Regions from separate parts of the Glaciimonas sp. GG7 genome, predicted to be linked through region 3. Evidence: predicted binding sites of a transcription regulator. Region 3 holds the regulator's gene; each other region holds the start of a gene.
What was found. Region 3 encodes sigma-54, which starts transcription at its own class of promoters, with help from an activator protein. Its sites were predicted from a motif close to TGGCANGNAANCTGCTTT; they were not measured.
Positions count from the first base shown of each region.

Region 1: the regulator sigma-54 is predicted to act here: its motif matches at 1,536-1,553, upstream of ACVBEF_RS05350 (outer envelope protein).
Region 2: the regulator sigma-54 is predicted to act here: its motif matches at 1,045-1,062, upstream of prpB (methylisocitrate lyase).
Region 4: the regulator sigma-54 is predicted to act here: its motif matches at 1,629-1,646, upstream of ACVBEF_RS05435 (CmpA/NrtA family ABC transporter substrate-binding protein).

Region 1 covers NZ_JBRIIQ010000012.1:58,930-62,117, forward strand. The annotation lists gene ACVBEF_RS05345 (BMP family ABC transporter substrate-binding protein) at 1-362, opposite strand, end outside; gene ACVBEF_RS05350 (outer envelope protein) at 567-1,400, opposite strand; gene ACVBEF_RS05355 (ABC transporter ATP-binding protein) at 1,962-3,188, shown strand, end outside.
Region 2 covers NZ_JBRIIQ010000018.1:18,419-21,606, reverse strand. The annotation lists gene prpR (propionate catabolism operon regulatory protein PrpR) at 1-868, opposite strand, end outside; gene prpB (methylisocitrate lyase) at 1,136-2,026, shown strand; gene prpC (bifunctional 2-methylcitrate synthase/citrate synthase) at 2,216-3,188, shown strand, end outside.
Region 3 covers NZ_JBRIIQ010000026.1:41,198-44,385, forward strand. The annotation lists gene ACVBEF_RS08745 (DUF4197 domain-containing protein) at 1-290, shown strand, start outside; gene hpf (ribosome hibernation-promoting factor, HPF/YfiA family) at 466-816, opposite strand; gene ACVBEF_RS08755 (RNA polymerase factor sigma-54) at 917-2,404, opposite strand; gene lptB (LPS export ABC transporter ATP-binding protein) at 2,477-3,188, opposite strand, start outside.
Region 4 covers NZ_JBRIIQ010000013.1:6,361-9,548, reverse strand. The annotation lists gene pyrC (dihydroorotase) at 1-686, shown strand, start outside; gene ACVBEF_RS05440 (ANTAR domain-containing response regulator) at 849-1,472, shown strand; gene ACVBEF_RS05435 (CmpA/NrtA family ABC transporter substrate-binding protein) at 1,795-3,069, shown strand.

The DNA of each region.
Region 1 (3,188 bases), on a different contig from region 3:
GTTGCGTGGACGAAATGGACTTTTGGGAAGGATTTGGCGACCTTGATGGTCGGGTCCATATAGCCGAATGAGGTGGTGAATATTAACTGATTGCCATCGACGGCGAGTTGTCTGATGACGCGTTCGGCGTCGGCTGTTTCGGGGACGTTTTCTACGTAGGTTGTTTTGATTTTATTGCCGAATTCTTTTTCGATGGCGAGGCGTCCCTGGTCGTGCTGGAACGTCCAGCCGCCGTCGCCTACCGGGCCGATGTAGACGAAAGCTACTTTAAGCGGATCGGCTGCTTGTGCGGTTGGCATGATGCCTAATGTCAGGGTGGCAGCCGTTGCGAGGGCTAGTAATGTAGAGCGTAATTTGAACATTCAGAACTCCTTGTAGGTGTTGCTTGGTGAGTACTTTTTTAGAACTGTTTTAGTTTCGATCTTCGGTCTTTTGGTCTTCGGTTGCTGACACGGTTGGCGCTCCGTGGAGGCTGGTCGGGCCACCCCCGACGAGCCTCCACGGAGCACATACCGTGTTAATTACCAAATAACCAATAACCGAATAACCAAAACAACCACTAATAATTAAAAGTGGTATTCGACCCGAACCATAGGCGTCTTAGCCAAAGACCCATTAACCGAAGACGGTGTACCAAACTTGTTACGCCAATATTCATATTCCAACCCAGCACGGAGGGTATTTTTACCCATGCCCAAAGGCGTACCCAGGTCATACATGATCTGAGCATCAAAATGCGTCTCTGGCGATGTACTGCCACCGAATTCATTCTTTCCTTTAGAAGCGATATAGTCAAAATATCCCTCAAACGCCAACCCGGTCGAAGCAATAGGAATACCCCATGCTGCGCTTAACATTGGATGCGTTTCGTAGGTATAACGACTAGTAATTCCAACCGGCTGATTACTTTCACGCATCAACAACAAGCTGACATTCAAAAAGCCCGGCACATCGACCATGACTGTAGGACCCAATACCAGCATGCGCTTTCTTGAAGCATAGCCAGGATCGTTCTTGGTATTCCAATCGAAACCAGCGGTGATGCCGAAGCTACGCGCAGGGCCGAATGACAGGGTTTTTCCTGTGACTTTGCTCAGATCAACCGTGTTGCGATAGACGATATACGCTTCTTGCGCATTGCTGTCCTTGCTGTCCGATTGCAACAAATCGACATTGAAAAAGTTAGTACCGTATTTATAACCACTCACGTGCTGCAGATCGATGATGCTTTTGGCAATGCCGGTACCGACGTACGGCTCAGCAAAATTGGTGCCGTAACGATAACCGATTGAAGTGTCACTCCACTCAGCCGCTTTTACCTGGACACTGGCTAGTGCTGCTACTACCGCCAGAACATTTACTGCCAACTTGCCGATTTTTATTGCCGCTTGCTTTGTCATGATGCTTTTCCACGAGAGTCGAACATGAAAGGAGTTAAGGAGCCTCATTTCTCCTTATTACGATATTTACAACATTCAAAAACAGTTGCCGGGCAGAAATGCCAATTTCAACAATCCCGATTCTTAAAATTATTGATAGCAATTCCCATGCCAATTGTCGGCAATTACGCTCTCCCAAGTAAAACCGACTCATCCAATCTCGACTGAGATAAGAATGCAGGGAATCAGTGCAAGGATGGTTGTTTTTGCATTATATTAGCGCTTAGATAATAGATCGTGCGCCGTAACGGTGCAATGAAGAAAATTTCTTTTCACAATTTCTGTGTTTTTTTGCGACAAATGATAATTAGGATTGTCGACAATTAAATAACGGATCAGAATTATTGACCCGCACTGGCAGGGAAAGGCAGCCCATATAGAAGAGCAGTGATATAGAGCGCGACGACCAAAGTACTCTCAGATATCTACCCGACGCCAATAAGCGATGCTGGCCGATTCATGGCACAACAATTGCAAGTTCTCGTCATTGCTTCGCATTTACAATTAAAAGGGATTCCTCCTATGGACCTGCCGCTGCCAAGTTCTTCCCCTATGTCCCCGCGCCTTATCCTCAATGGCATCACCAAACGCTATCCCAGCGTAGTCGCCAATGACGACATCAGCCTGAGCGTCAATCCCGGTGAGATTCACGCCTTATTGGGCGAAAATGGTGCAGGTAAAAGTACCCTCATGAAGATCGTCTACGGCGTGGTGAAACCGGACGCGGGCAGTATTCTATGGGAAGGGCGCTATCTGGATATCGCTAACCCGGCGCAGGCACGACGCTTAGGAATAGGCATGGTGTTCCAGCATTTCTCCTTGTTTGAGACGCTCACGGTGGCCGACAATATTGCGCTGGCGCTCGATGTCCAGGTCGCCCCTGCCCTGCTGGCGGCGCGCATTACCGAAGTATCGGAAAAATACGGCTTGCCGATTGATCCGCACCGACTGGTGCACAGCATGTCGGTGGGTGAGCGTCAGCGTGTGGAAATCGTGCGTTGTCTGTTGCAAGAACCAAAACTATTGATCATGGATGAGCCAACCTCGGTGCTCACGCCGCAGGCGGTGCTGACGTTGTTTACTACCCTGCGCCAACTCGCAGCAGAGGGCTGCAGTATTTTGTATATCAGCCACAAACTCGACGAAATCCGCGCTTTATGCGATACCGCAACCGTCTTGCGCGGCGGACGCGTGAGCGGCAGTGCCATTCCTAAAAACGAAACCAACGATAGTCTGGCCCGAATGATGATAGGCGGCGAGCTGGCCGAATGCCATTTGACGCCGCAGGCGACGGGCGAAGTGCGCCTTGCGCTCGATAAATTATCGCTAGGAACGATTGATCCGTTCGGGACCACGCTCAAAGACATCTGCCTGACGGTCAAAAGCGGTGAAATTTTGGGAATCGCCGGAGTGTCCGGCAACGGTCAGAAAGAATTGCTGGCTGCGCTGTCGGGTGAAACCATCAGTGGACAAGGCCCGATGATTATGTTGATGGGCCAGCAGGCCGGTCACTTGAATCCGGCCCAGCGTCGATTGCGCGGACTGACGTTTGTGCCGGAAGAGCGACTCGGACGCGGTGCGGTGCCAAGTATGAGCCTGGACAAGAATGCACTACTGACCGGCGCACGCCATGGCATGGTCAAAAAAGGATTGATACGGCCAGCCGCCATCCGGCAATTTACGCAGGATGTGATTGCCCGTTTCAGCGTCAAATGCGGCGGCGCAGAATCTGCGGCAACCAGTCTGTCA
Region 2 (3,188 bases), on a different contig from region 3:
TGGCGGCGATTTTGCCGCCGTGTTCGTGCGGATGTTCGCGGTGGATCGCTTGCGCCGCCAACTCCTTGCCGGTGCCGGTTTCGCCGTGGATCAGCACGGTCGCTGGCGAGCGGGCATACAGCACGATGGTCTGGCGAATATCTTCCATGACCGCAGAGTTGCCGCGCAAATCGTTGATTCCGTGTCTGGTGCGCAAGGTGTCGGTGACCTGGTCGCCGCGTCCGCGTGAGGATTCGAGTTGCGTCATGTGCGCCATTTCCAGCGCATCGTCAAAGGCCTGCCGGATCGAGCTGGCGGAGTAGACGAAGATCCCCGCCAGACCGGCTTCTTCGGCCAGATCGGTAATCAGCCCGGCCCCCACGATGGCCTTCACACCTAAGGTTTTGAGTTCGCTGATCTGGGCGCGTGCGTCTTCGGCGGTGGCGTAAGTGCGTTGAGCGATATTGAGCCCGAACATGGTTTGAAATTCGCGCAATGCCGGCAGCGTTTCCTGATACGTAATGACGCCCAGATGCGGGGAGATTTTGCGTGCCCGCGCCAGGGCTTGCATGAAATCGAAACCGCTGGCTTTGGCGATAATGACGGGAACCGACAACCGGCTTTTGAGATACGCGCCGTTGGACCCGGCGGCAATCACGGCGTCGCACCGCTCGGTGGTGAGCCGTTCGCGGATGTGTTGCACCGCGTCTTCAAAGCCGAGATTGATAGGAATGATGTTGGCTTGATGATCGAACTCCAGCGTAATGTCGCGGAACAGATCGAACAGGCGCGAGACTGAGACGGTCCAGATGACGGGTTTGTCGTTGTTGTCGGGATTGCCGGATGGCTGACGGTACGGTTGACGATACGGCAGGGATGGTCGTGACATGGCGGCCTTGTTTCATTGAGTGTTGCAATTTGTTTCAATAAACGTTTCAGATCTCGATTGTAACCCTATTTGGAACATGGTCGCCTGATTTGAAAACAGAGAAAAATAGAGGATAGATAGTTTAAGTTATTGATTTTTAACAATAATATTAGTTTTTGTGGCTGCTTTGCTCTGTCTGGCACGGTGATTGCAATGGAATGCAAATCAAACGTAGACCGCACGTAGACCGATTAACTGAAACAGTTTCAACAAACACAAGGTAAATTCATGACCCACTATTCCGCAGGCGCAGCATTTCGCCAGGCCGTGCAAGACGAGTCGCCATTGCAAGTCATCGGTGCCATCAACGCCAATCATGCGCTGCTGGCTAAGCGCGCTGGATTTAAGGCAATTTATTTGTCCGGTGGCGGTGTCGCTGCTGGCTCGCTTGGTTTGCCTGATCTGGGTATTTCGAGTCTGGACGACGTGCTCACCGACGTGCGCCGGATTACCGATGTCTGCGACGTGCCGCTGCTGGTGGACGCCGATACCGGCTTCGGCGCATCAGCCTTCAATGTCGCGCGCACGGTCAAATCGTTGATTAAGTTCGGCGCGGCGGCGATGCATATCGAAGATCAGGTAGGTGCCAAGCGTTGCGGTCATCGTCCTAATAAAGAGATCGTCAGCAAACAAGAAATGGTCGATCGTATCCGCGCCGCTGTAGACGCCCGTACCGATGAGAATTTCGTGATCATGGCGCGTACCGATGCGCTGGCGGTCGAAGGTTTGGATGCAGCATTGGATCGCGCAATGGCCTACGTCGAAGCGGGCGCGGACATGGTGTTTCCTGAGGCGATTACGCAGTTGGAGATGTATAAAACCTTTGCCACTGCACTCAAAGTGCCGGTATTGGCCAATATTACCGAGTTTGGTGCGACGCCGTTGTTCACGGTTGAAGAGTTGAAGACCGTCGATGTCGGTCTGGTACTGTATCCGTTGTCGGCATTTCGGGCGATGAATAAAGCGGCTGAGAATGTCTACACGGCAGTGCGTCGCGATGGCACGCAACAGAATGTGGTGGAGACGATGCAGACCCGGGTTGAATTGTACGAACGGATTAATTATTACGATTTTGAACAAAAGCTCGATGCGTTATTTGCACAGCAAAAAGCGAAGTAATTGTGACGCATTTTATTGCCATAAAAATTTCATCAAGCCGTTCGGACTGAGTAGGCACGAAGTGCCGTATCGAAGAATCACCCACGCAGGTGTGTACTTCGATAGGCCCTTTGGGCTACTCAGTAAGAACGGGTTTCTTAAATTGATATGTCAACGCACCCTAGTACATCCACCATCAGGAGAAATTGCATGAGTGAGCAAAACACTGTCGATACAGCACCGACACCATTCAAACCCAAAAAATCGGTCGCCCTCTCAGGCGTTACCGCCGGCAACACCGCCTTGTGCACCGTCGGTAAAACCGGCAACGATTTGCACTATCGCGGCTATGACATTCTGGACATCGCCGATACCTGCCAATTTGAAGAAATCGCGCATTTGCTGATCCACGGCAAACTGCCAACCAGCGCCGAATTGAAGGCCTACAAAGCCAAGCTCAAATCCTTACGCGGTTTGCCAGCGGGTGTGAAAGCCGCTCTGGAAACACTGCCAGCATCATCGAACGCCATGGATGTCATGCGCACCGGCGCTTCGGTGCTGGGTTGCGTCTTGCCGGAAAAAGACGATCACAACACCCCGGGCGCGCGCGATATCGCGGACCGTTTGATGGCGTCGCTGGGATCGATGCTGCTGTATTGGTATCACTACAGCCAGAACGGCAAGCGCATTGATGTTGAAACCGATGACGAATCGATAGGCGCGCATTTTCTGCATTTGCTGCACGGTAAAAAACCATCGGCGCAGTGGGAACAAGCGATGCACACCTCGCTCATTTTGTACGCCGAACATGAATTTAACGCCTCCACGTTTGCGGCCCGCGTTATCGCCGGGACCGGTGCCGATATCCATTCTGCGATTGTCGGCGGCATCGGCGCATTGCGCGGGCCTAAGCATGGCGGTGCCAACGAAGTTGCGTTCGAAACACAAAAGCGTTACGACAATCCTGATGAAGCTGAGGCCGATATCAAGAAACGTGTAGAGAGCAAGGAAGTCGTGATCGGTTTCGGCCATCCGGTCTATACCATCTCCGACCCGCGTAACAAGGTGATCAAGGAAGTGGCGCGCAATTTGTCGCAAGCAGCCGGTACGACCAAGATGTTTGATATCGCCGAACGTCTTGAGACGGTGATGTGGGATATCAAAAAGATGTTCCCTAATCTGG
Region 3 (3,188 bases):
CCGATTTTTTTAAAGAGAAAACTGCCGCGCCATTGGAAGTGAAATTTCTACCGTTAGTGAAGCAAGTCACTGACCGCAACGGCGTCTCGGCGCAATACAACGCGACGATGGGATTGGTCAGTAAAACCGGTATGGTGCCAGCGCAAGCGGCGACGGTGGAAGGTTATGTCACGCAACGTGCGCTAGATGGCTTGTTTTACATGATCGGGGAGGAAGAGAAGGCGATTCGACGCGATCCGATAGGGGCAGGCAGTGCCATTATCGGGAAGGTGTTTGGGGCGATGAAATAATGATTCGCCGCGCTGGTTGGACCAACTAGCCCTGAAGCCATCGCTGGCAATCTCGATGATATTTAAAATAACAAAGGGCGCATTAACTGCGCCCTTGCTCATTTGTCAGTGTAGTATTTTTTCGTTTGATGGTTGAAAAGACACTTGCGTTGACTATGTCAGATAACCACTACCGTCACGTCGCTGCGGGTAGATCCTCAGGCAAATGTTTGATTGCGGAGTGTTGGTGGTTCTGTAGTTTGTCCTTATATTTAATCACTTGTCGATCGAGTTTGTCGATCAACAAATCAATGGCAGCGTAAAGGTCATGCGCAATGCTCTCGGCATGCAGGTCTTTGCCTTTTACGCGCAGATTAATTTCAGCTTTCTGGCGTTTTTCTTTCTCGGTGATTTTGTCGACTGTCAGGATCACACTAATATCGATGACCTGATCGAAATGGCGCTTGATACGCTCTAATTTGTTTAGCACGTGTTCGCGAATGGCGGGAGTTACGTCGAGGTGATGCCCACTAATTGTGAAATTCATACTGCGCTCCTATCAAGTTTTCGTTGGCGGTTCGGACAGTGATCAATTTGTTGAGTCGACTAGTCAGAACACAGCGACGGTTATGCAAACGAGCAAACAGCTAAAGAGATTTGCGTAAATTGACTGGCGGAATTCTGAGTGCTTCGCGATATTTTGCGACCGTACGGCGAGCAACCACCATACCTTGTTCCGCGAGCATGTCGGCAATCTTGCTGTCAGAGAAAGGGCTTTTAGAATCTTCCGCTCCTATGAGTTGTTTGATCAAAGCCCGTATTGCCGTTGAGGAAGCCTCTCCACCTGCCTCTGTAGCAACATGGCTGCCGAAGAAATACTTTAATTCGAACATCCCGTGAGGGGTGAGCATGTATTTCTGAGTCGTTACACGCGAGATAGTGCTCTCGTGTAATCCTAGTGTATCAGCTATTTCACGCAACACAAGAGGCCGCATGGCGACCGCGCCGTGCGAAAAAAAGTTCCTCTGACGCTCTACAATTGCCTGGGCGACACGGAGGATAGTGTCGAAGCGCTGACGCATATTTTTGATCAACCACTTCGCCTCTTGCAGTTGAGAACCGAGTGATCCTTCGGTTTTGCTTTGCTTAAGAATATTGGCGTAGAGGGCATTAACGCGCAGTCGGGGCATCACGTCATTGTTGAGCATGACTTGCCAGCCATTCTTTGTTTTTCTCACAATCACGTCCGGCACGACATAATCTGAGGCGCTTCCGGCGAAAGTTGCGCCAGGATGCGGATTGCATTGTCTGATAACGACTTGCGCTTCACGTAAATCTTCGTCATCGCACTCCAGCGCTTTTTTGATTTTATTGAAATCGCGTTGGGCAAATAAAGTCAGAAAATTTTGCACAATTGTCAGCGCCAGACGACGCGTGACGAATGGTATTTTTGGAAACGCTTTAATTTGCAGCGCCAGACATTCAGAGGCGTCCCGAGCGCCGACGCCTGTCGGATCAAAACTTTGGACCATCTTCAGCGCCATCGATAATTCGTCGATGTCGATCTCAAGTTGCTCAGGCAGACGTGCGTAGATATCCTCCAGCGACTCTTCCAGGTAGCCGTTCTCATCGACTGCATCAATGATTAATTCGATGAGTGCGCGGTCGCGTTGGAGATCGACTACTTCTTGCATCTGCTTGAGCAAATGTTCGCGCAAGGTTGTGACGCAGGCTTCTAGCTGCGGTCGCGCATCCTCATCGTCGGGTGCCTTGGAGGTACGGGCAACATCGTCAAAACTCCATTCGGTGTCGCCGCTATCTTTATCCTGATTGTTATCGCCGGTATCGGCAACTTCGCTGCTACCTTCTGGCTCGATCGGTGAACTGCTGACTTCGCTGTCCCCCGTCGGGGCATCCATCGTTGACGTCGTTGTGTTAATGGCACCATCAGCCAACAGTCTGACTGAGTTGTCGAGTGGATCGTCGAGACGCTCCAACAGCGGATTCTCGGACAGAATATGTTCCAGTTCCTGATGCAGCTCTAGCGTAGACAATTGCAACAATCGTATCGATTGCTGCAACTGCGGTGTCAGCGCCAGATGCTGGGAGGTACGGAGTTGGAGCGATTGTTTCATGGGCCCTGAGGGTTCCTGGTAGTGCGTTGCCTGCGTTACATGATGAAACTACATGGAAGCTAGATGCCAAAACTACATGCGGAAATGTTCGCCCAGATACACGCGTCGTACAGATTCATCGGCGATGATGTCGTCCGGACTGCCGCTGGCCAACACGCTACCTTGGTTGATGATGTACGCCCGGTCGCAAATGCCGAGCGTTTCGCGCACGTTATGGTCAGTAATCAAGACGCCGATACCGCGTTCTTTCAGAAAACGGACGATGCGCTGAATTTCAATCACGGCAATCGGATCAATCCCTGCGAATGGCTCATCAAGCAGCACGAAGCGCGGATTGGTGGCTAAAGCGCGGGCGATTTCTACCCGTCGTCGCTCACCGCCCGACAGGGACAGTGCCTGACTATCGCGTAGCTTTTCAATTTGTAATTCTTGTAGAAGGGACTCAAGCTTGTCCGAGAGCTCCTGCTTGGTGAGGGCCACGCCGTTCGGGCGCTGAAGCTCAAGCACCGCACGGATATTGTCTTCTACCGTTAGTTTACGAAATACTGACGCTTCTTGCGGCAAATAAGACAAACCAAGCACCGCCCGTTGGTGAATCGGCAAGCGCGAGATATCGACGCCATCAAGATCAATCGCACCGCCATCGGCTGGCACTAGCCCTACGATCATGTAGAACGAGGTCGTTTTACCTGCGCCATTGGGTCCAAGCAGACCAACTACCTCGCCATTTTTGACGTTCAACGATACGTCACGCACGACCTGGCGCGCGCCGTAACTCTTTTGT
Region 4 (3,188 bases), on a different contig from region 3:
TGACCAAATGCTATAAGACCCTGGAAGTGATGCAAGAACTCGGGATGCCATTTTTGGTACACGGCGAAGTCACCGATCCGGCGATTGATATTTTTGACCGCGAAGCCGTCTTTATCGAGCGCGTGATGCAACCCCTGCGCCACGATATGCCAGCGTTGAAAGTAGTGTTTGAACACATCACCACCAAAGATGCGGCGCAGTATGTCGCCGCTGGCGAAGGTCCGATTGCCGCCACCGTCACGGCGCATCATTTGCTCTATAACCGTAATGAAATTTTTAAGGGCGGAATTCGTCCGCATTATTATTGCCTGCCGATTCTCAAGCGCGAAGAGCACCGTCTGGCGTTGGTGGCGGCTGTGACTTCGGGCAGCGACCGGTTTTTCCTTGGCACCGATTCCGCGCCGCATCCTAAGGGTTTGAAAGAGCATGCCTGCGGTTGCGCCGGTTGTTATACCGCGTTGCACGCTCTGGAGTTGTATGCGCAAGCCTTCGATCAGGTTGGGGCGTTGGATCAATTGGAAGCGTTTGCGAGTTTCAATGGTCCGGCGTTTTATAACCTGCCGCGGAATCAGGATTCGGTGACCTTGCGGCGTCAAGCCTGGACTATCCCGGCAGAATTGCCGATGGGCAATACCACGATGGTGCCGTTAAATGGTGGTGAGGTTATCAATTGGCAATTGGTATAAAAGTTACCAGGAAAAACAACCACACCTCAAAAATCGCACTCTATGGTGCGATTTTTGCATGTGAGGGGATAATTGTTTTGTTTTTGTAGTATTGTCCGCCCCCTGTGCTAGCGTCTTAGGTTGACGTTGCGCAACATAACCGATGTTTTACTGGCCTTGTAGATGCATAACCTGCGTATTGTGGTTGTCAATCCGGTTGCCATTGATGATGGTGATCATGATCCTGCGTTCACCGCACAGGCGGCGCGCAGCAGCGCATTGCACATCGGATTACTGCAGGCTGGCTATCACATTATCGCCTCGTTGCCAGCCGACCTTTACCTGCCGGACCGGATCGCGCAATTGCAGCCGGACATGATTATTATCGATGCAGAGTCAGACGCCCGCGATGTGCTAGAGCACGTTGTCATCGCCACACGCGACGCACGCCGGGCTATCGTTCTGTTTACCGAGGACGAAAAAAAATCCAGTATGGAGGCGGCCATGGCTGCCGGTGTCTCGGCCTATGTCGTTGCCGGCTTGCAAACTGCGCGTATTAAGCCGGTGCTGGAAGTCGCCATGCTGCGTTTCAATCAAGAGCAGAAGCTGCTCAACGAATTGTCGGATACCAAACTCAAGCTGGCCGATCGCAAAGTGATCGATCGCGCCAAGGGTTTGTTGATGGAGCGGGGGCAACTCAGCGAGCAAGACGCGTTTAAAAAATTGCGAGGTCTGGCGATGGACAAGAATTTAAAGTTATCCGAAGTTGCCCAGCGGATTATTGATGCTAATGATTTGTTGGGTTGATCGCTGATCAATATCGTCTTCTCTGCGTTCTCTTTTCCCTTTCCTCCTTTTTCTTCGGCCTGATATTTGCACCAACAAGATTAACAACTCTGGTGCACTGCACAAACTAAGTGCGCATTCCTACACAGAATTCCCGACGCTATTCCATAAAGCCGCTGGCACGCCATTTGCGTAAGTAAGTCTATGCGCCAATGCTGGTGCAGCTGGACATGGCCAACGGCGGTCAGTCCACAAAGACAAAGGTGTCTTCCCGAATTGATCAGGTGATGGTCATCGCGGGACGACGCCTTTTTTATTGTCGGAACCAAGTGGAGCTCACGCTATGGACTCAAAAGTTACTGTGCCAATCATCGTTCCCGTTGCTGTAGAAAATCCTAAGCGGCGTCAACTCATTCACACCGCGAGCATTGCGGCAGGAGCCAGTATGTTGGGACTAGTTAGCGGCGGCGTGTGGGCCGCTGGTTCGGATAAACCGGAAAAAACCGAAGTCAGAATCGGCTTTATTCCGCTGACCGATTGCGCCTCGGTCGTGATGGCGTCGGTATTGGGTTTGGACCAAAAATACGGCATCAAAATTGTCCTCAGCAAAGAGGCGTCCTGGGCGGGCGTGCGCGATAAGTTGACCAATGGTGAATTGGACGCAGCGCATGTGCTGTCGGGCCTGATTTATGGCGTCCAGATGGGGGTCGGCGGGCAGAAAAAAGACATGGCGATTCTGATGGGCCTCAACAATAACGGGCAGGCTATTACGCTGTCTAAAAAGCTGGCCGACAAAGGCGCGGTAGATGGCGCATCGCTGGCAAAACTGATGGCGACCGACAAGCGCGAATATACCTTTGCCCAGACGTTTCCGACCGGTACCCACGCGATGTGGCTGTACTACTGGATGGCGGCTAATGGTATTAATCCGATGAAAGATGCGAAGGTCATTACCGTACCACCGCCACAAATGGTGGCCAATATGCGGGTCGGCAATATGGATGGTTTTTGCGTTGGTGAACCGTGGGGGCATCGGGCGATTGTCGATGGTGTCGGCATCACAGCGATCACCACGCAAGAGATTTGGAAAGACCATCCTGAGAAAGTATTGGGTACTACGGCTGAGTTCGTTAAGCAAAATCCCAATACTTGCCGCGCCTTGATTGCGGCCGTGCTCGATGCCAGCAAATGGATCGACGCCTCGCTGGCGAACAAAAACAAAATGGCCGAAGTCATCGCCGATAAATCCTATGTCAATACCAGCAAGGATGTGATCGATCAACGCATCATGGGCCGCTATCAGAATGGCCTTGGCAAGACGTGGGACGATCCGAATTACATGAAGTTTTATAACGACGGTCTGGTCAATTTTCCGTATCTGTCAGACGGTATGTGGTTCATGACGCAGCACCGTCGCTGGGGCTTGCTCAAGAGCGATCCTGACTACTTGGCCGTGGCGACATCGGTGAGTCAGATTGCACTTTATAAAGAGGCTGCAACGCTGACTAAAACCAGCGTGCCGAAGGACGTGATGCGGACTTCCAAGTTGATCGATGGCGTGGTCTGGGATGGTAAAAATCCTGCGGCTTATGCGGCGTCGTTCAAGATTCGCGCTTAAGTTTGATGGCGCTATAACCGTTCATTTTTGATCCAGTACATCGTAAAACTCGGGAGTTTGTATGAACGCAATTGTCAAGTCCACGACCGTTACCAGCGGCGATGGTACAACCCTGTCAA